3 regions of the Sinobaca sp. H24 genome follow, and region 1 is predicted to be linked to each of the others. Evidence: riboswitches for the same ligand, from Rfam matches in the RefSeq annotation. Region 1 holds a riboswitch; each other region holds the start of a gene.

Region 1 (7,474 bases):
GATAACAGGAGTATGCACCTTACATAATAGAGACCCTTTTCACGTGATCTCAGATTTATCAAAACATACATATGGAGGAATACTTAATGAAAAAATCTTTACTTCGCTGCACAGCTCCTGTGGTATTTGCCTGCGCGATCGGCTTTGCTGCGATCCCTTCTACGGCTGACGCTTCCGAACGAATATACGGTGAGGACCGTATTGGTACGTCTATTGAAATTTCGGAATACGGCTGGTCTAAAAGCGACTTTGCCATTTTAGCCAGAGCAGACCACCCCGCAGACGCATTAGCTTCTGCAAGCCTGGTGGCCAAAAATGATGCTCCTATTCTGTTAACAAAATCAGGCTCTCTTGATGCCCGCACTATTTCTGAACTGCGCCGCCTGAACACGAAAACGGTTTACCTTTTAGGCGGTACACAAGCTATTTCCTCTACTGTAGAACAAAAGTTAAAAGCCGAAGGGATTTCTGTTCAACGTATTTCCGGGGAAACACGCTATGAGACAGCAGAAGCGGTAAACAAAACGTCCAGCTATGATAAAAAAAGCTCAGCTCTTCTAGTAAGCGGGCAAGTAGCTGCTGACGCATTGAGCGCATCCGGCATGGCTGCTATAAAAGAAAGACCCATTTATTTAACCCGCCAAAACAGTCTCAGCGTAGATCTACCGGCCAGCATCAAACACGTAACTATTTTTGGAGGTACGGCTGCAGTAAGTGCAGCTGTCGAACAGCAGCTGCGCAGCGAAGGACGTACAGTGGAAAGAATTCAGGGAGATGACCGCTATGAAACGAGCATCGCTGCGGCCCAATCCTTATCAGCTTCCGGATCCAAAAATATCTATGTGCGTGGAACTTCCGTAAACAGTGAGAGAGAAGATTATCCGGATGCGGTGGCAGCAGCCGGACTGGCTAATAAATTAAATGCACCGGTTATTTTATCCCATCACAGCGGTGCACGCTCAGCTACCATTGATTACGCTCAAAATTCCCCATCCAGCAGTTTGATTCTGGGCGGAACGGCAGCCATCAGCGATTCTGTAATGGCGGCTTATGAATCAGCATCCAACAGCGATACTTCTACTCCTGAACCTCCTAAAGAACAGGTGGGCGGCGTTTATACAGATGTTATTGATAACGTTATTGCCACAGGTGAGAGCTATATTGGTACCCCTTATTTGTTTGGAGCTGCGTCCTCAACGACTGACGCTTTTGACTGTTCTTCCTTTACCCAGCGTGTGTTTGCCGAAAATGGAATTACCCTTCCAAGGACGTCGCGCCAGCAGTTTTTGGCAGGCACCCCGGTAGAGCGCACTGAGTTGAAAAAAGGAGATCTCGTGTTTTTCGATACGAATAACGACGACAGAATTAACCACGTATCCATATATATTGATGAGCAAACATTGTTTCATGCAACAGTTAGTAAAGGCGTGGATTATACCAGCTTCTCCAACTACTGGAACAATGGCTATGTCGGCGCTGTCCGTATGACACCATAAAGGTTTTCTCCTTTTTTTAAACGGGTAGACGATAGTGACTACGCTGAAGAAAGAAGGAAACGGCCATGGGGAAAAATATCGATATTATTTTTGGACACTATGAACTGGAAATTTCGAGAATATACCAGATGCTGTATCAAATAAATGACATTATCATCGGGATTATCTTTTTGATCGGCAGTTTTTTCTTTTTTTCCGACACCCTTACGTACTACGGCACCTGGCTGTTTGTCGCCGGAAGCGTGCTGATGCTCGTGCGCCCCTTTATTGCGCTCACTCATCACATTCATGTTTCCAGAGTATATAAACAAAGAGGCCGGCATTCCCAGGAAAAATAAAAACAGCAGCTTTCCCTAAATTTAGGGAAAGCTGCTGTTTTTTTATTCAGGTCTTCCCATACGAACACTTATTCGTATATACTTAAAAAAACCGGCTTTTGTTTTGGAAAGAGAGGCTGTCTAATGGAAGACGTGAAAATGATAGAAGAAGAGCACCTTCAGACCGCAGATCGTTATCTGCTCACAGAGCTGCTCGTTAACACAATGGAACAGGATCGGTCGTTTTTTCTGGAGAAGACGATGAAGCTCGGCCATTTTTATCAGGAATTGTTTGATGTGCTGATTCTGCGCATTAAACAGGATCTCCGTGATATTAAACTTTCTCTAAAACAGCAGGATATCCGGCTTGCCCGGTCAGATGAGACGTACCCTGGTTTTATCGTTTATGACATTTACTGCTGTGGACGACACGAACGTCTGCACCTTTTAAAACTAAATATGAAAAAACGGATCAGTGAACTGCTCCGCTATTATCTGCTTGATGATACGTCTTTTTTTGACACCTATTATGCGTTCAAATAAAACCGGCGTCTTTCCCGCAGCAGTTAAACCAATATTTTACATTACAACGTTTACATAATGTGGGTTACGCTTTATACTTTTTGTAAATACTTCAAGCAGGAGGCGTTTTCTATGAAATATAATCCGGTCGGAAAAACAGGCATTTCTGTATCTGAACTCTGCTTTGGAACGATGTCTTTTGGGGGCAACGCAGACGAAGAAACGTCCAAACACATGTTTAATCGCTGCCGGGAGGCAGGCATCAACTTTTTTGATACAGCCAATAACTATAATGACAGCCGGGCGGAAATGATTTTGGGGGACTGTATCGCCGGATGCCGGAATGATATCGTATTGACTACAAAAGTAGCCAATCCGACAGGAACAGATGTGAATGCACGGGGATTGTCGAGACGCCATATAATACTCGAAGTCGAAAACAGCCTGCGCCGTCTGAAAACAGACCGGATTGACTTTTATTTTCTACATAAGTTCGATCCGCTCACTCCAATGGAAGAAACCCTCCGCGCGCTCGATGACCTGCAGCGTCAGGGAAAAATTCTCTATCCTGCAGCCAGCAACTGGGCGGCCTGGCAGCTCGCGAAGGCACTTGGAATTTCAGCCAAAGAACAGCTCAGCCGCTTTGAGCTGATCCAGCCTATGTATAATCTGGCTAAACGCCAGGCTGAGGTTGAAATTCTTCCATTTGCGATTTCCGAGCAGGTCGGGGTTATTTCCTACAGCCCTCTCGGCGGCGGACTGCTTACCGGTAAATACGGCACAACCGACAGGCCGGTCCAGGGGCGGCTGGTGGAACAGAAGATGTACACCGATCGTTATGCAGATACGATTAATTTTGACATTGCGGCACGGTTTTCTTCCTACGCAGCGGAGCATGGCCTCCACCCTGCTTCCTTAGCTGTAGCCTGGGCTAAGTCCCACCCGGGCGTTACTGCTCCTATTATCGGGGCCCGCAGTCCTGAACAGCTTGAGCATTCGCTGCGCTCCCTGGAGATTCCGATGACGTCTGAGTGGCGTGATGAGATCTCTGCCTTATCTCCGGCTCCCCCTTCAGCCACTGACCGATCAGAGGAGCTCATTGTAGCCAATCCACACAATTTCTCCCTGTAGCTTTCTATACAGGGATTTTTTATTTAAAGGAAAATGTCAGTCTATGGAGAATACTGCCAGTACTATATTAATAAACAGGAGGGAATTTTATGTCGATCAAAGCCATAAATCCGTACCTGACGTTTAACGGCAGCGGACAGGAAGCCATCGCTTTTTATGAAAAAGCTTTAGGCGCTGAGGTGATAGACAGTATGTCATATGGAGAGATGAAAGGCATGGATATACCTGAAGGGGCTGAAAGTCTTATTTTGCATGCCTATTTAAAAATCGGAGGCATGGATATCATGCTGTCTGATTCGCTGCCGGGAAATGAAGAAACGTCCGGCAGTCTCGTATCCATTGCGTTGTTTTTCGAGGACACGTCTTCCGCAGAGCAGGCCTTTCATGCACTGGAGCCCGGCGGAGAAATACTTATGCCTTTGCAGGGAACCTTCTTCAGTCCGGCATACGGCCAGGTAAAAGATTCGTTCGGGGTTCTCTGGCACGTGTCCGCTGCCGGGGAGAATAAATAACAAAAGCTGAAGCCGGAGAATATGCTCCAGCTTCAGCCTCTATCGTAGTGATTCCTTTTCCGGATGGTCTTGGTTACTCTTTTACCAGCTTTTCTTTATTTTTCTGAAACAACTGGACCGCTAAAAACAGCAGAGAAGTAAGCAGAAGAAGCGTCAGCCAGTTTCCGTCATCATAGCTGTTTGTCACAATCAGGTAGGCAAACACAAAGCAGTACATGATCGTAGCATAAATCATTTTAGAGCCGGCCTGTCCTTTGGTCTTTTTATTGTACCGCGTACCGCCGATCGCCTTTTCTTCTTTCTTATATGTAAAATACCAGTATAAAAAGGTAATGCCGCTTGTACCAAGGCTCAGCCCCCAGCTTACGTCGCTTTCTTTTACAACAAAGGTAAAAGGGACGGCAATAACAAATACAAGAGCCGCGTAAATCACAGCGAATTTCAATCGATCTTCCATAACGTCCTCCTTGTCACCTGTTTCTTCTCTTTCTATTATAAGCATATTGTTCTGTTAGAACAATGGTTCCTTTCTGCCGGGAGATAGTTCATCCAATCAGCTGCCAGGCCGTATAATGCTAAAGAACTGGAATGTTAATTTTTAAAATTTTTTATATTTTAACCTCTTCTTTCTGAACTTTTCATAGTATAATAAAGAAAATTACCAACCTTCAGAAAAAGGCTACGCTGTTGAAAAGCAGTTTCGCAAAGTTACAGGTCTAAGGCATATTATGCTAAGACGGCTGGACCGCCTGGGGAATACTCCTAAAGGTGTGAGGGTTGATGACAAAACAGAACGAAAAGAAGCTGGACCACGAATGGATAGCATTGATTCTCGAGGCTAAAAAAACTGGACTTACCGTTGAACAGGTCAGGGATTTTCTACACTACGCGGACGATACAAAAAGAAGCCGTAAACGTACGGCTTCTTATTTGTATGCTAAATAATATTTACCTGGTTTTTCCCGCGGTCTTTTGCGCCATAAAGGGCCTGGTCTGTTTCTTTAGAATGGATTCCATCGAATCTTTGTGGGAAAAATGGGATCCGCCTATCGAAATATTAAGAGTAATCGGGTATGGATTTCTTTCATTATTATTCTGCTGCTGCACAACGTTGAGTATTTTAGACGCTACTTTATTTAAGCCGGCCTTATTTGTTCCCGGCAGCAGAACAGCAAATTCATCGCCGCCGACTCTGGCCAGTATATCCGTTTCCCTCGTAGATTCCCCGATCAGCATAGCAAGCTGTTTAAGCACGATATCTCCTATCTGATGACCGTAGAGATCGTTAACGGCTTTAAAGTTATCCACATCAATAGCCAGCAGCGATAAGCAGGCTCCGCTTCGTTGAAGCATAGCGATTTCCTGCCTCAGCCGGGTTTCGAAATATCTGCGATTGTATAATCCGGTCAATGAGTCGGTTTCTGCCTGATGTTTAAGCTGCATTTCCAGCAGTTTCTGCTTCGTAACGTCAACGTGACGGATCACGACGCCCTCGCTGCCGGTTCCATTTATGACAAGCGGCGTAGCCTGCATGACATTCCACCGTTTTTCCGTCGGCGTATGACAGGAATACTCATACGTGAAATACTTTTCTCTACCTGACAGCACGGAAAGCAGCCCCTCATGAACATAGGTATTGGCTTCCACAGCATGCATGTAGTTGACCCCAACACCCTGAATATCAAAAAGACGGCTGCTGTTGGTGGACTCACGAATCCACTCATCATTTACGAAAAGTATCATTCCGGCACGATCGATTACACATATTTGATCTCCAAGGGAGTTCAAAATAGATTTACTCATCTCTGCCTGGTCGATCATGTCCTTATTATCCATTTTCATGGTAAGCATCCTCTCCAGAATAAACTGCCCGGACAACGTTCAATGAATGTATATACCATTAGTTTAGTCTAAGTATATAAGAAATCTCTTTTTATTTCATTAAAAAATCCAATAATTCCCACATCTATTCACTATATTTTATTTTTACTCAGCTGCTTTTCACTCTATTCCCTTGATTTGGATATTTATAACACTATCTTTTAACAATTTGCTACTGTAAATGTGATAGTTCTTTGTTAACTTATTCTCTCTTAAAAGACATAAATTGACTAAAGGAAAACTCCAGGTTATAAAAACGAGGATTATTTGCAGCTGTATATTTTGTGAAAACAATGTGGTTTGTGAAATTTTATTTACGTCTTTTCATGCTTTTAAAAAAAGAGACACGTTTCAGAAAATGGAAAATGGTGAATGATAGTAAAAGAAGTACCCGGCGATGCTTATTTATATGCAGTAATGTATAAAACAATTATTTGATCAGGGGGGACCTACCATGGCAAAGGCAGTAGACGATATTAAAAATGATGAAGTAACACTGACGCTTGATTACGATGAAGTAGCCGTTCTTCTCGGCATGCTCAATACGCTCCGCGGCGATAAAAAACGGAACGTGCAGCCCTTTATAGATGAATTGTCTAATCCGGAAGAAAAGTAATCAACTGGATCAGGCACGCAGCCCCTGACTTCCATCGCGGAGTCAGGGTTTTTTATACCTTCTTTTATGCCTTGTATATAATAAGAGAACAACGAGGAGAGGCACGGTCGTTACGCCTGTTAAAAACCAATTCGGTTCGCCTGCCTGCAGCACAGCTGCCAGCCCCAGAAGAAAAAATACTGTGGTGACTACAAGCAGAAGGTGCAGCACTCTTCGGTTGAACGTTCTCCTTTCCTGCTTTGTGCCTGATGCTAAATGTAAGTCGGGTGTTACAAAAAATCCGCACACGGCTCCCGTTATGCTCATGTTTAGAACCAGCATCCAATCAATAGCCCCGCTAACGACAAAACCAATCAGAAATCCAACTGCAGCAAAGATGACCATATACACAACAGCTGGTTTGATCCGTCTTTTCATTCGGGTGCCGCCAGTTTATTCAATTCTACGTAAATATCTTCCTTTTCACATTCTCCATACAAAAACGAGGCCGTCGTGCTCATGACATCGTAAAAGGCCCGATGTCCTTCTTTTGTGTTATCCAACCCTACTTCTTTCATAACCGTAAGTTCTATTTCATTAAATTCCTGTTCTTCCATAGCTTCGCTGATATACTGTTTCATCGAGACAATATAATGATTTACCATTTCCTCGGGGATGGGGCTTTTCATCTGTATCAATCCTTTTTTAGTATGGTGAAGCAAATATAACATGTTCGACAGGTGTTGTGAAAACACCTCCGGGGATGGCATATAATCTCCTGCGACCTTCAGCCCGGCGTCCTTATTACTAATTTTCTGTAAGCGCTATCCGTCATTTAACGAATAATGATATAATTTCCAAAAATATGTTTATGCAAAGGGGAGTTCTCATGAGCAACAGCCTGATTGACCGCGCCGAACTGGCCAACTATTTATATAAAGATTTATTTGATAAAATTCATGCAAGCACCAATAGACGGCTTTACTACCCTTCCCCATCCGACCCTACTATTCTTACGGG
Region 2 (7,474 bases), on a different contig from region 1:
ACGCCAGCTTAAGCTCCCAACCCCTATTCTTGAATTCAGAGTATTTAAGAACCCAATATTTACTTTAACGACCGTTATTACAATGATCGTTTTTACAGCTATGATTGGTGCTGCTACGATACTTCCGCTGTACATTCAGGATGCCAGAGGTTTCACTGCCCTGCAGTCCGGTCTTATTCTCATGCCGGGCGCTATAGTAATGGGGATCTGTTCTCCTATTACCGGCCGGATTTTTGATAAGGTCGGCGCCAGATGGCTTGGGCTTATCGGTATGGCATCTCTTGTCATAGGAACTATTCCATTTATCTATTTTGACGATATGACTTCTTTAACGACTATTGCCGCCCTCCACGCATTGCGTATGCTTGGGATGGCTATGGTCATGATGCCGATGACGACCGCCGGCCTTAATCAGCTGTCAGAGGATTTAATTCCCCATGGTACGGCCATGACAAATACGATGCGGCAGGTGGCAGGATCCATTGGTACCGCTGTTCTTATTACTATTATGAGCAGCGTTGCGGCAGGCTCTGCCTCTGCTCCTTCCACTGCGCTGATTGAAGGCGTCAATATTGCTTTTCTTGTTACCGCCGTAATTTCTCTATTGGGCCTTATATTGTCCTTTTTCATTAAAGGAAATAAGCGATCAAAAGAAGCTTTTCATCCAGTATCTGAAAAAGAAAATTCCCCCTTATAAAGGAGAACAAAAGCCAGGCCTCCCTTATGGAGTGCCTGGCTTTTTTCTGCTTTTTGAGACATATGGACTACTTGAATCCCAAAAACGCCATGGATAGTCTACCGCTTCTCCACTGTTGTCGATGCCAACACGCGGACCTGCTTGAATATGTTCCGGCCTTCTGCCCTCCAGCAGATAGACTGATGTATCATCGCAGCAGTGCCGGCCATAATCATCCATCGAGATTCCCAGCGCTTTGGTCAATTTCCCCGGTCCATTCGTCCATTCCAATTCCCGGCGTCCGCTTCTCCGGCTCTCCATTAAATCTTTCCCTGCTAACGGCTCAACGGCTCTAATTAATATGGCTTCCGGGCTGTTTTCAGGAGCGGATACAATATTAAATAAGCAGTGGGTATGCATGGAGTACGTATACACGTGACCCGGAGAGGCAAACATAATTTCTGTTCGTTTCGTACGCCTCGCCTTGTAGCTGTGGGCAGCACGGTCTTCTGGTCCTATGTAAGCTTCCGTTTCTACAATTCTACCTGCCGTTTTCCCCTCTGGTGTTTCTTTTACGAGCGTCTGTCCAAGCAGAGCTCTCGATAATTCCAAAGTCGGCAGATGAAAAAATTCTTTATTAAGACGTTTCAAGAGATCTTCTCCTCCATATCCGGGATAAAATAACCGAAAATAGTTACTTCGACTCATGATTAGAACAATATAAAGAACTATAATGTTCTATATAACGTATATCGCTTCAGCATTTATTAGACATTCATTTTCTTATAGGGAGGGTAAACCGTACATGATTGGTGAAAACATACGAAGGTACCGAAAACAAAAAAGAATGACGTTGTCTGATTTAGCCTCAACAACCGGTATCTCCAAATCATATTTAAGCTACATTGAACGAGGAATTAAACACAACCCCTCTATTGATGTGCTTGAAAAGATTACAGAAGCGCTTGAAATTAATATTTCCAGCATTATCACAGATTCCCCTGCACCGGCTTCCAAGGATGGGGTCATTGACGAAGAATGGCAGGCCTTAATCCACGAAGCGATACAGGCAGGTATCAGCAAAAAACAGTTTCGTGATTTTCAAAAATTTATCCGCTATGAGAAGTGGACCTCTTTCGAAAAAGATAAGAATACCAACTAGTTTTTCCAGACTATACAAAAAGCATGTTAAAACAATAATCTTGTTTTAACATGCTTTTTACGTGTAGTAAACGGTTAAAAAGATAATAACACCCTTTTCGTCAAAGTATACTACTTCGCTGCATGGTATTTGACTAATGCTTTACTGTATGAAAAAATTCCAGGATCTCTTCTTTTGTCATACCCGCCGCTTTCGCTTCGCGGATTAACACCATCCAGTCGTAATCCAATTCTTTTGTTTCCAATATTTCCAACCTCCCAAGCCTTTATAGGATCTCTCCCCAGGCAGTTCAGCCATCTTAGCATAAGCGCCTTAGACCTGTAACTTTGCGTAATCATTTTTCAATGAATTTGCCTTTATCTGAAGGTTGATTTTAATATCTTATCACCAACATGCTGTCGGGTAAATCAATCTGTTTTGAAAACCTATATTTTCTTATGCATCTTGTTTTATACCCTATCTTTTAAAGAGGAAAACGCAAAACTGGTTTCTTTTTAAAATAACCTCGTATCCCCTTTAAAAGGAGTCCGAGGTTATTCTTATATCTTTTTCCCTTATTTAAAACACGTTTTGGGCCGGCCCCTGGCTGCAGGCCTTCCTTTCTTCTATCACCTGATTCGTTATTTCGTTATTTCTATAAAGACGACTTTTAAATAATCTCCCTCTTTATAAGAAGCGGTGTACGGATGATCTTCAGGAAGACGGACCCGTTCTGTGACGTTCTGGGTCACTCCAGCCTTCGTGCACGCTTTATCAATCTGCTTTTGGAAAGCTTTCATTCCAAAGCCTCCAAAGTTCGTTGAAGCAACAATCGTTCCTCCGTCTTTAACAATGGATATAGCATCAACTAGCAGAGAAGTATAATCTTTTGCTGCAGAAAACGTGCGTTTCTTGGTTCTTGCAAAGCTTGGCGGATCAAGCACAATAACGTCAAATGTAATGTTTTTTTTTAGCATAATCAAAATAGGCAAATACATCCATCACCCGTATTTCCTGATTTTCGCTTATAATATCGTTCAGCTCAAAATTTTCACGAACACGTGACTTACTTCTGTTTGCTACATCTACGTCCACTGTTTTATCAGCACCGCCATGATGAGCGGCTGCAGAAAAAGCACCAGTATAGGAAAAAGTGTTTAACACAGTCTTTCCAGCTGCATACTCATCGCGCAGCGCTTTCTTGCTTCACGTTGATCGAGAAATATACCGACCATCGCCCCATCATTTAAGTACACAGCAAAAGTCATACCATTTTCTTTAATATGGAGCGGAGCCGGAGCTTCTTTTCCTTTCACAAAATCATCGCCTTCTATATACTGGCCCTGCTGCTGAAAACGTCTTTTCTCATATAAGCCTTCATAAGCGGTCACGGCTTCAAGCGCGCGGATGATCAGGGAGCGGAAGGCATAAATTCCTGCGCTGTACCACTGCAGTAAATAATAGCCGTTAAAATAATCAATCGTTAATCCGCCGATGCCGTCTCCTTCACCATTAAAAACTCGAAAAGCAGTAGTGGATTCATCTTCAAAAAAAGCTTTACGTCTCTGCAGAGCAGCGCTTAGCTTCCCTGTAAAAAACTGCTGGTTAATTGCTTCTTCTTTTTTCTGCGTAAGAATCCAGCCGATTCCTTTGTTCTGCAGTCCGTAGTATGCTTTGGCAATAAATTCGCCCTGAGGGGTCATTAAATCAAAAATAGTTCCTTCTTCTGAAAGCTTTTCCCGTTTATTTACCATGTCTTCATGGATTAACGGATATCCTTTTTGAAACGTCTCAACGGCTTGCTTTGAAGCAGAAATTTTCATTATTTCAGTCATATATCTCATCCTTCATTTTTTAATATCATTCGATCCATCCATTTAATAAGAAATGGAAGCAGTAAAAATAACACAATCACACGAATAATGTGAAGCGTTGACACGAGCGTCGGTTCCAGCTGCAGGGCAAAGGCAGTAGATGACATTTCCGCTGCGCCGGCCGGAACTGTGCTCAGCAGGCTTGTTATGTACGGAAGCGGAGTCATCATCGTAAATAGACCGGCTAATAGAAGACTGAGCAGCAAAAAACACTGCAAAATGCCAAGGCTTGGCAGACCGATACTTTTTACCCGAACCAGCGTCTCCCTGTCAAAGCGGATGCCTACCATAGCCCCGATCAGCGCCTGGCCGATACCAGCTGCATAGTCCGGTGAAGCAAGACCGGGCACTACCCATTCCCCGACAACAAATCCGATGGCCAGCGCATAAAGAAGAGCTCCACCGGGAATTTTAACATACTTATTTAATACAATAACGATTCCTACAATGAATAGTAAAATCGGAAAACCAATAAACGGATTCCAGACGATTGAATCTGCGGGCGTACCGCCGGCTGGAGCCGCTGGATAAAACAGCACGGCAGATAATGGAATAAGAAACACAAAAAAAGTAATCCGCGCTGTATGAAAGGCTGCCACAATACGGTCGTCCGCTCCGTATTCCCGGCTGACGCTGATTACTTCCGACGCTCCGCCCGGCACACAGCAGAAAAAAGCTGTCTTTACATCCAGGTCCGTCCATTTATACATCAGCATTCCAAATACAAGTCCCATTAGCAGCGTGATTGATAATGTAATAGTCAAAGGCAGGATGTAGGCTGGAATAACTGCGAAAAGTTCTGTATCCATCAGAAAACCAATATTGGCTCCTACAAGCGCCAGCGCTGCTTGAAACGGCCAGCCTTCAAACGTGAAACGTTTAATAAAAATACCAGTAAAAATCCCTGCCAGCAGGGCTCCAAACAGCCAGCCGGCAGGCACACCCGCAGCAGAAAAAAGGCCGCCCGACATGACGGCTGCTGTGATGAATAAGCCTTTCTGCCACATAATGACGGCTCCTTCACTACTCATTTTAATCAACTTTTGTTAGTATATCATGATTTTTCGACCTGCCCTGTCTGTTTCGAAGAAGTAGTGGCAGCTTCGCGGAAGGAACGGGAGGAAAAGTAAAATACAGCTCCATTAATAACGGCCATCAGGGCCATTCCTATAAAGATATTACTGTAAATGCCAGCATTCCCGGGAGAAAAATGAAGCGGATTATACGCCTCTGCTCCGGCAAATTGATTCAAAAGCGCACCTATCACCGCGCCTCCGAATGCACCGGCCATGAAATTAAACAAATTATACACACCCATGCCGACACCGGTCTCCTCTTCCGGAAGAACAGAAGATATTAAATTAGCTGTAGCAGTCTGCAAAAAGGGAAAAGCAACATAGCTGGCTATGAGGGCTATGCTTATAACCCATGGGGAAGCCCCGGCCGTAATAGACAGCGAGGTGAAGCCAACCATCGTTAAACCAAGAGCCAGAAACACCATCGGCCAGCTGCCGAATTGGTCCGTCCATAATCCCGCAATCCTGCCCATCAGAGCCGCCGTTATCGCCCCTGGGAAAAGCACGAGACCGATCGCGGTTGTACTGAGATTATTCACATCATCCAAAAGCAGCGGCATCATAAACATCATGCTGAACATTGTCATAATACCAAAGAAACTTGTGATTAAAGTAGTGCGGTACGCATGATTCAAAAACAGACCGGGCTTGATAAATGGATTACTCACGTGAAAAATCCACCAAATAAAAACAGATAAGAAGACGATGCTGATTCCAAGATACAGCCAGCCGACCGTTGTAATAAATAAAATAAAGAAACCTACTCCGACCGCCATAAAAAAAGCGCCAGGAAAGTCCACTTTACCGGTTTTTGGCTCTTCCACCGGCAGCCATTTATGAAAAAACGGGATGGTGATGACAACAAATATAGATACTAGAAATAAATAGTTCCAGGCGAACGCACCGGCAATCAACCCACCGGCAATAGGACCTATACCGGAGGCAAAAGCCATCGTTGAAGATACGATGCCAAGCACCTTGCCCTGTTCCTCTTTAAAAAAGCGGGAAGGCGCGATAAATACAAGCGCCGGCACTGTCGCAGCACCTGCCGCCTGTATCATTCTGGCTGCCACTACCATAAGGAAATGCGTAGAGAAAAAACCAATCACAGAGCCAACGGCAAACAAAATCAGCCCGACTGTCAGCAGCCGCTTAAATGGATATAAATCGGCAAGCTTTCCATAGATAAGCGCCCCTACCGCATAAATGATAATATACCCTGTCACTACCCAGCTTACCTCGGAAGGGGACAAAGAAAATGCCTGGGCTATATCAGGCACGGCAATCATAAACATAGTGGAGTTCATAACCGAAAACATAAGAACCGCACATAATAAAACAATTATTCTTCTTTTTACAGACCTGCTTAGTGGTACATCACTTTCTATATATGAATCCGGCACGAGCAGCGCCCTCCTTTAATTCTTCTTTACACCATTAGCAGTGTATCATATATTTCACTTTTCGAAATAAATTCAGTCCTCGTATTCTCCATAATAACGGTGGGATATATGATATACTATAATGATGAAAAAAAGATCGGAGGATTTATGCTTACTTTTGATGAAAAAATAAAAATTGCAGAAGAATTTATAGAACTTGAAAAAAAAGAAGTATCCATGGGCCGCGTTAACTTTCACTATGAAGAAAGTGCCTATGACAAGAAAAATGTCGTCTATCACCTTCACCCAAACGGCAACGGATTTGTTTATGCTGAACTGGTCAAGACGTTAAGACAGAGAGACGAACGCGGCATGGTAAACATCCGGGAGTATACAGCGGATGACTTTAGAAATCTCGTTAAAGAAGCGATTGCTTCTCTTCAGGCGGATGACTCTACGGAAGAAGAGTTTGAAATTGAAGAATGGGAAAATATAGAGGATCAGCTGCTCGTTCTCATGCCGGAAGAGGATGGCTGGAATGTTTACGCCGGGCTCAAGCTCGATGGTACGTTCAATACGTATGGTGAAGCTATCGACTATCTGGAAAAAGAAGGATTTAAAAGAGTATTATAACTAACAGCAGAAAGAAGCAGTGCTCTCCGGCACTGCTTTCTTTCTGCTTATAAAGGGAATAGTCCATGTTGAATCTATGACTGAACGGTTTTGCGACGGATAAACAATGCTGCTCCGGCACCGGCTGCAATAACCCCAAACAACACCATCATTGGATTGGTTGTGGCTGTATCTGGAAGGGCACCGCCTTCTTCTGTACTTTCTTCTTCAGCCGGTACTGCAGAAGCGTCAGCTTCTTCTGCTGCTGGTTCTTCTGTATCAGCATCTTCTTCCGTCGCGGCCGAATCTTCTTCTGTAACAGTCTCTGAATCATTATCAGTCGTTCCAATAAATCGGTCTTCCATTCCAGCTGTTAAGCTTTCACATGGCAGCCCGTCGCTGTCTCTATCGAGTCCTTCCGGGTCATTCTCTGCGCTGTAGCCATGCTCATCCCAGAACACCCACACTTCTTCTCCTGTAGAGAATTCATCACAGTTGATAGTTCCTTCTTCGTGAGCAGCCTGAGCGGCCCCTGCACTTCCGAGACTAATAACAGCAATACTGCTTAATCCCATTATCCATTTTTTCAACATTGGTTAATATCCCCTTTATTGTATGTTATGTACTATTCCCTTTGTTCACTATTACATAAAAAAGAGCTTTATTCAACAAATATTCTGAAAAATTAATCAATAAAAACCTCTCCTGGTGAA
Region 3 (7,474 bases), on a different contig from region 1:
CATCCATTACTTCGAAAAATCTTTTCCAACTCGGGAAGGTAATGTTCATTAACCGAATAAAGGAGTACAGAAAGAGAAGGGTTATTAGGTATTTTCCCATTATCATCGAAAAAAAGCCTTTCAACACTGTAAGCATGCTTATTAATCATTTTATCCCTCCATATCTATTAGTATTGAGCAGATGCTGTTATATGCATCTATTCCCATTTTTTTAAATATTAAAAACATTTGACAATGAGAATGATTTTCAATACACTTACATTATAATAAATGAGAATGATTTTCATTGAGAATGGGAGGGCTTCAGATGAATTCGTTATTAATAGTAGGAGCAGACAAGCTGGGTGCCATCCCGGATCGGTTGAGTGAGCTGGGATTTTCAGATATTATGCACATCAGCGGCAGAAAAGTAAAAATGGTGCACCGTGAAATACCTGAAAACATAGACCTTGTTCTGGTATTAACAGATTTCATAAATCATAATGTGAGCAGTAAGCTCAAAGAAAGAGCAAAGGAAAAAGCAATTCCTGTCTGCTATGCAAAACGCTCCTGGTGTTCTATCTATAAGGCATTATCGACCTGTAATGAAGTATGCGAACAGTGTCCATTACTGGAAAAAGCCAGATAACAGGAGGTAGAATCTGTGAAGAATCAGAAAGAATATATATTACGAAAGTCTTCTTCCGTATTTGATTTTACTATTTATATACTGCGGAGTATTACATATAAGCAGTTCAATGATGAGGCAGAACTTGCTTTAACAATAAAGCGCCGCTGGAAATATATCGATCCGAATCAATTTAGAGATGTGCAAGAGTTTATTCATACGCTGAAGCTTCTGCAAAAGCGGCTCGTTGAAATCAAGAGTCTCGCTGAACAATTGGAAGAAAAGCGGGAGACCACAGCAGAAGGATTGTTTATCATAAGCGGAATAGAAGCGGGGCCGGACGGACATGTAGCTGCCTGCGCAGTAACATCGGAATATAATGCATGGCAGATGAAAAGGGCAGCATCTTTTCTGCAGAAACTCTATCCCAATAAGGATTGGAGATTGTACATGCTGGACAGTAAACGCATGGAGTATTCCATGAGCGAATACCGTCATAAGGTTTTACCATATAAAAAGAAATAACGAACCCCTGCCGAATTTCCGGCGGGGGTTTTAAAAAGCTTTTGATAGGAGAAAATAGGGTATAGAATAGGGGGTAAAGAAGTTACAGAATGAAGGAATGGTAAATGTGTATAAAAAGATGTGGTTATTGATAAACGGAGCTTCAGGAAATAATGAAATCCAGAAAAACCTGGATGCAACGATCGGTACGCTCGCTATGCAGACAAAAGAGCTTACTATTACTTTCACGCAGGAGAAAGGACATACAGAGCAGCTCTGCCGTGAACAGGGCCATGAGTTTGATATCATTATGATCATGGGAGGGGATGGAACGGTACACGAGGCTATTAACGGCTTGTCCGGGCTTGACAACCCACCAGTTACCGGTATCCTTCCAACGGGCACCTGTAATGATTTTTCGAGATCCTTACTGATCCCGCAGAACTTAAAAAAAGCAGCCGCAGTAGTGGAGCAAAATCATATACAGTATGTCGACATCGGAAAAATGAACGATCGTTACTTTTCTAACTTCTATGGGATCGGCCTGATTGCAGAAACATCTGAAAATATAGATGATCAGCTGAAAGGAATGCTCGGTAAAGTAAGCTATTTTATCAGCGCACTCCAAACGTTCAATAATGCTTCACCATTTACATTTACATTGAAAGCAGATGGAAAAGAATACAAGGATGATGCGGTAATGATCCTCCTCGCAAATGGGAATTTTATTGGGACGAACCGTCTTCCGGGCGATCAAATCTCTTTGGATGACGGACTTATAGATGTATATATTATAAAAGAAAGCGGAGCACCGCTTTTAAAAGAGTTTTTTAATTCCAAAAATCCTTTTATGTATGACTTGGAACAAAGCTCTATTGAATACATTCAAGCCTCCGAAGTAGAGCTGGAAACAGAAAAAGTAATGAAAGCCGATACAGATGGAGAAGTGTACGAAGAAACGCCGGTTCATATAAAGATTCTCCCCAAAAAAATCCCTTTTTTATTTGGGGAAGTACAGCAGGATACTAATAATTAAAGAAAATTCTGATAATTATTCTTTTAGGCATTTTTTACCTTTTTTATGAAAAATGTAGTAAACTAAAAACACTAACAAGCAACCTTCAGAAAAAGGCAAAGCTGCTGAAAGGCAGTCTCGCAAAGTTACAGGTCTAAGGCTTATTGCAGCTAAGACGGCTGAACTGCCTGGGGAAATTTCCTAAAGGCGGGTGAGGGTTGATGGAACTAGTAATTCCAAAAGTACAAAAGATTGATCAAGATTGGTTACAATTAATGGTTGAGGCTAAAGAAGCTGGTTTAACCCCTAGTGAGGTTAAAGAATTCTTAAGACAAACCAAATAATGAAGAAAAATAAGTCATTTCGTATGGCTTATTTTTTTATTTTATGTAAATATAAGTATAGGCATAAATATGCAGATTTTAAAAAATGTCGTTCACTATAACATACTTCAATTCGTTATATGTTATAATTACAGCAAATTACAAACTACAGTATACAAAGGAGTTCAAGCGATGATTGGTGAAAGGGTGAAAATGCTTCGAAAAGAACAGGGTTTATCGTTGACAGAGCTGGCAAATCAGGCCGGAGTCGCGAAATCATATCTTAGTGCACTGGAAAGAGATATTCAAACAAATCCATCGATCCAGTTTTTAGAGAAAATTGCTAAGGTGTTAAACATATCGGTTGATCTTTTAATTAAAGAACAATCAGAGATTAACGAAGAAGAGCTCGATAATGAGTGGTTGGAAATAGTAGAGGAAGCCATGAATTCAGGCGTTTCCAAAGATCAGTTCAAGGAGTTTCTTGAATTCAACAAGTGGAGAATTAAAAATTAGAGAAGGATCGTATCATTCGATCCTTTTTTATTTTGATTATTTTCTATATAAAGAACAAATATTGTTCGTTAAAATGCATTTTATTTCATTTAAGTGTTTTCAAATCCGTTTTTTCGTTATATAATGTATTTAATTCTTTAAAAAGAACATTATAGAACGGAGGATGACGATTTGGTGAGGCTTAGGGGCGGTGTGTACTATACGAATATTATGAACAGACATATTAAGCTTGTTTACTTAACCAATAATAAATGTTCTCTTTATGTAAATGGCTACTTTCTCGGATATTGTGCGTTCGATGTGGCAAAACAGAAAATAAAAGAGATGGAAGATCGTTTGAATAATGTCACCCTAATGTACACAGGAGACAATATTTTTCAAAGCGGCAAAGATTCCACTATGGTTTACGTAAGAATATAAAAAAGCGAGGAGCTGGAAATAATCCAGCAGCCCCGCTTTTTTTTAATAAGAGATTGATTTTGATCTAAAACAATGACCAATCACAAACCCGATGAGAGCTGGCAGTATCCAGCCCAGGTTCAGCTCAAAGAATGGGAGAAGGGAATACAGGCCAACACCTTCGATAGGCACAAGCCCTGCTTCTTTCAATCCGTCATAGGCGCTTACAACAATAGTTCCGGCAATGGCTCCAATATAATGGGACCGATGCAGTGTTATTTTCTCATTTAGTAAGGCCATTAGGATTAACACAATCGCAAGCGGATAGATGGCAACAAGCAGCGGAACCGATAAGGAAATAATAGTGTTCAGTCCCAGATTGCCTACAAGAAGGCTGAGTACGGTCAAAAGCAGAGCGAGCACTGAATAAGGCAGAAAGGACAGATAGCGGTGAAAATATTGACTGCATGCGGTTACCAAGCCGATGCAGGTAGTTAGACAGGCTAGTGTAACGATTAAACCAAGAAGAATAGTACCTGTAAAACCGAAAGACTCTCCTGCAGAATAAGTAAGAATTTCACTGCCATTCTCCATAAGCATGCGGGGACCGCTGTGCACGCCGAGCCATCCAATCGCAATATATACAGCGGCAAGACCAATACCTGCAATAATGCCGGCGGAAGCAGCGGAGCGCCGTACCTCGCGGCGGTCCAATGCACCTTTTTCTTTCAGCGTATTTACAACAATCAAGCCGAAGGCTAAAGCTGCGATAGTATCCATTGTTAAGTATCCTTCGACAAAGCCTCTTCCGATTGCCTGGGAAGCATATTCATTGGACGGAGGCCCTCCTCCGCCCATAAAGCCGGTAACATAAGCTCCGGCAACAAGCAGTATAATAGAAAGAAGCAGAGCGGGTGTAATAACATATCCTATTGTCGTAACAAGCTTATTAGGATTGAGGCTGAGCAGAAACACGAGACCAAAAAATAATAGGGAAAACAAAAATAATGCCATGTTTGAACCGTTTTCCGGCAGAAGAGGTACGATCCCCATTTCATAAGAAACGTTTGCTGCTCTTGGAATGCCAAAAAATGGACCGATTGAGGCGTATAAAATAATCATAAAAAGTAAAGCGAAGGGTTTGTTTACTCTTTCAGCAATGCCTTGAAAGCTCTGCCCTGAAAGAGAAACCGCAATTATTCCTAAAACAGGAAGTCCCACACCGGTAATAACAAAACCAATTATGGCAGGAAGATAGGAAGTTCCAGCTTCCTGACCTAAAAATGGCGGGAATATTAAGTTGCCTGCTCCAAAAAACAAGGCAAAAAGCATTAAACCTATAAAAAAGTTATCTTTCCATGTTAATTTGTTCATGATTGTCTCCCTTAAAATAAAATAAACCTTCATTATCCTAACGCTGGATAAGTAAATTGTAAAGATATTTATGTGAACTGTTAAAATAGAGAAAAGCTATTGATGCAGAGGAGGGGAAGTATGCTTGTGACAATAGAAGACGAATTGATTTACATTTACCTGCAGCATAAAGCCACCAGTGCTTCACCGCTGGGAGCTTACCCTGATGTAAGTGGATATATGCTGTATGATAAAAACGGTAACTGGCTTGGATACAGGGTAATGCGCACTATTTACAATAATAAAAATTATGTTATTTCCATTCCAAAAGTGAAGAAAGTTGAATACCCGCTATTCGCGGCGAGCATTGAAGACGCCGATGAATTTATTGAGATTAAATTCGATGCCGATAGGGAAACTGCAGAAATGCTGCAACAGGAATGTCTGCTCGATATAAACGAAAAGGGGCTGTTTGGTATCGAATTAGTCAGACATCCTGATATTCCAGCAGGGGAAACAGAATATGTGAAATATTTTGTAGAAGAATAGAAACGATTTCTTTCTTTTATAAAAAATATCTCAAAGCGTTTATCGCTTTGAGATATTTTTATAAAGGAGAAAACAAATGATTTATTTTTTTCTTATCTCTGCAATCTGCTCTTCAAGTTCAGTAAGCTGATTAACTGCAGCATCGGGGCTTCTGCCTACAGATTCGAGCTTTTCCAAATCTCCCTGTACTCTTACATATTCACTTTTCAGCCACGCCAGCTGCTCTTCTTTTGCTTTATTATCCATTTGATGCCAGCTCCTTTTTCTCTGATTAATTCCAATGTAGCATATTCAATAGAAGAGAGGAAAACAAAAAATACAGAAAAGTCTTTTTGTTCGTGTTGATATTTTTAAAAAAAAGATTTATACTTTAAATGAAAATGATTATCAATGTTAGTAATGAAAAGATTATATAAATGTATGAAAAGCATGAAAGGGGTTTCCAGTGTGTCAAACTTAACCACACAGCAGATAGCAGTTTCGTATCAGGAAAATAACATTATAAAGGAAATGACAGTAGAGATACCAGAAGGTCAGGTCACCTCTATTATCGGTCCAAATGGCTGCGGAAAATCCACCTTACTAAAAGCTATGTCCAGAACATTGAAACCCAACAGCGGAGCCGTTTATTTAAACGGCCGCAATATACATGATATGAAAACAAAAGAAGTAGCAAAAGAAATGGCTATTCTTACGCAATCACCGGAGACGCCGCAGACGCTTACAGTCCAGCAGCTTGTAGCTTTCGGACGTTATCCTCATCGTAAAAGAGTCGGCGGGCTGACTCCGGCAGACAAAGAAGCGATTGATAAAGCAATCTTTGACACAGGTATGGCAGAATTTCAGGATCGTACGCTGGATGCTCTTTCCGGGGGTCAGCGCCAGCGTGCCTGGATCGCGATGGCACTTGCCCAGGAGACCGATCTGCTTCTGCTTGATGAGCCGACAACGTATCTTGACATGGCGCATCAATTAGAAGTACTGGAACTTCTGCAAAAGCTGAACAGAGAAGAAAACCGTACGATGTTATGGTTCTTCACGACCTGAATCAGGCTGCCAGGTTCTCTGATCATTTAATTGCTATTAAAAATGGGGAAATTCAGCATTACGGTTCGTCACACGAAGTAGTCTGCCAGAAAGTCCTGCGCAGAGTATTTGGAATTGACGCGTATGTAGTCCAAGATCCAAGGACAGGAAAACCTCTTTGTATGACATACGACCTTGTAACCAATGATACGCTCGATGCTCCTCCGAATGAAGCCGAACTAAGATTAGCACAGGTGTAAGCTTATGCAGGCAATTATCCGGCATAATGCTACTCAACTACGAAGCGTTTTTTCTGTTATCCATGAAGAACCGAAGCAGTGGGAGTGCCGGTTCTCTTTAAAAGAATGGGCAGCAGAAGAAACCGACTCCTGCAGGCAGTTTTTAGAGCAGTATGGAACGTATATTGAAGCACCAAGCTTTGATATGAGTGCCGCTTTCTGGGCAAATCGGTTCAGCCGCTTTATCGCATTTGGTCACTGGGCGATTGTGCACGGCTTTGATATGAATAATATTTCCAGCAGATGCACGGTTTATTTAGTGCCGGGCGAATACGCTGAGCCGGTGTATCAATTCCTGATTGATCAGGAAACGCTGGAAAACAGTGAGGCTGACTCCTCAAATACAAAACAGGCTCTGGCCCAGTATTATGCAGAACATGTCACCCCTCTGTTTCTAAAGTTTTCGGAAACAGCAGATGTACGTATAAAAGAGCTCTGGGGTCAGGTGTATCATGCCGTACCTTACTTTCTTCACCTTGCAAAAGTGACGGAAAACCCGGAAATTGAACAGGCACTAAGAAAAAGCTGGCAGGATGTCCTGGATTTTGAAGAAGGATATATTTTTGGACGGGCCAAGCCGCCATTTGCCTTTCGATGTATGGAAATACCCAATCCGGCGGGAGAAGAGAAAATTTATACAAAGCCGACGTGCTGTCTGGCTTTCAAAGGCAGCAACTCGTACTGTTACCGCTGCCCGAGAATGAAAAAAGAAGAACGAAACGCCAGATATAATAAGTTAACGAAAAGACAGGAAGCGTGAATACGCTGTCCTGTCTTTTTTATTAATAGATTATTTTTTAGTGCGGCTCATTAACCATAAGAAAAAAGGAGCACCGATAATAGCGGCCACAAGCCCGGATGGGATTTCTTTTGGAGCAATGAT

What was found. Region 1 has a riboswitch for cyclic di-GMP ahead of MMY81_RS07430 (anti-repressor SinI family protein). Riboswitches for the same ligand answer to the same signal wherever they lie in the genome.
Region 2: it holds a riboswitch for cyclic di-GMP, as region 1 does, so the genes downstream of both, sinI (DNA-binding anti-repressor SinI) here and MMY81_RS07430 (anti-repressor SinI family protein) in region 1, are expected to answer to the same signal.
Region 3: it holds a riboswitch for cyclic di-GMP, as region 1 does, so the genes downstream of both, MMY81_RS17720 (anti-repressor SinI family protein) here and MMY81_RS07430 (anti-repressor SinI family protein) in region 1, are expected to answer to the same signal.

Annotation. Positions count from the first base shown of each region.
Region 1 is NZ_JALBWT010000004.1:32,922-40,395, reverse strand. It holds gene MMY81_RS07460 (cell wall-binding repeat-containing protein) at 87-1,496, shown strand; gene MMY81_RS07455 (YrhK family protein) at 1,562-1,834, shown strand; gene MMY81_RS07450 (YhjD family protein) at 1,958-2,356, shown strand; gene MMY81_RS07445 (aldo/keto reductase) at 2,468-3,466, shown strand; gene MMY81_RS07440 (VOC family protein) at 3,556-3,978, shown strand; gene MMY81_RS07435 (hypothetical protein) at 4,052-4,435, opposite strand; cyclic di-GMP riboswitch class I at 4,646-4,731, shown strand; gene MMY81_RS07430 (anti-repressor SinI family protein) at 4,759-4,923, shown strand; gene MMY81_RS07425 (sensor domain-containing diguanylate cyclase) at 4,927-5,820, opposite strand; gene MMY81_RS07420 (hypothetical protein) at 6,314-6,475, shown strand; gene MMY81_RS07415 (hypothetical protein) at 6,518-6,892, opposite strand; gene MMY81_RS07410 (hypothetical protein) at 6,889-7,143, opposite strand; gene MMY81_RS07405 (hypothetical protein) at 7,344-7,474, shown strand, end outside.
Region 2 is NZ_JALBWT010000014.1:50,262-57,735, forward strand. It holds partial or broken gene MMY81_RS17880 (MDR family MFS transporter) at 1-697, shown strand, start outside; gene MMY81_RS17885 (DNA-3-methyladenine glycosylase) at 722-1,384, opposite strand; gene MMY81_RS17890 (helix-turn-helix domain-containing protein) at 1,482-1,838, shown strand; gene sinI (DNA-binding anti-repressor SinI) at 1,972-2,082, opposite strand; cyclic di-GMP riboswitch class I at 2,119-2,203, opposite strand; partial or broken gene MMY81_RS17900 (class I SAM-dependent rRNA methyltransferase) at 2,459-3,652, opposite strand; gene MMY81_RS17905 (AbrB family transcriptional regulator) at 3,658-4,698, opposite strand; gene MMY81_RS17910 (MFS transporter) at 4,746-6,170, opposite strand; gene MMY81_RS17915 (hypothetical protein) at 6,318-6,782, shown strand; gene MMY81_RS17920 (excalibur calcium-binding domain-containing protein) at 6,857-7,354, opposite strand.
Region 3 is NZ_JALBWT010000014.1:20,747-28,220, reverse strand. It holds gene MMY81_RS17740 (cupin domain-containing protein) at 1-149, opposite strand, end outside; gene MMY81_RS17735 (DUF2325 domain-containing protein) at 308-628, shown strand; gene MMY81_RS17730 (hypothetical protein) at 644-1,132, shown strand; gene MMY81_RS17725 (diacylglycerol/lipid kinase family protein) at 1,239-2,147, shown strand; cyclic di-GMP riboswitch class I at 2,232-2,318, shown strand; gene MMY81_RS17720 (anti-repressor SinI family protein) at 2,348-2,470, shown strand; gene MMY81_RS17715 (helix-turn-helix domain-containing protein) at 2,642-2,965, shown strand; gene MMY81_RS17710 (hypothetical protein) at 3,137-3,385, shown strand; gene brnQ (branched-chain amino acid transport system II carrier protein) at 3,428-4,738, opposite strand; gene MMY81_RS17700 (hypothetical protein) at 4,859-5,266, shown strand; gene MMY81_RS17695 (SE1832 family protein) at 5,348-5,512, opposite strand; partial or broken gene MMY81_RS17690 (ABC transporter ATP-binding protein) at 5,714-6,552, shown strand; gene MMY81_RS17685 (hypothetical protein) at 6,557-7,351, shown strand; gene MMY81_RS17680 (iron ABC transporter permease) at 7,382-7,474, opposite strand, start outside.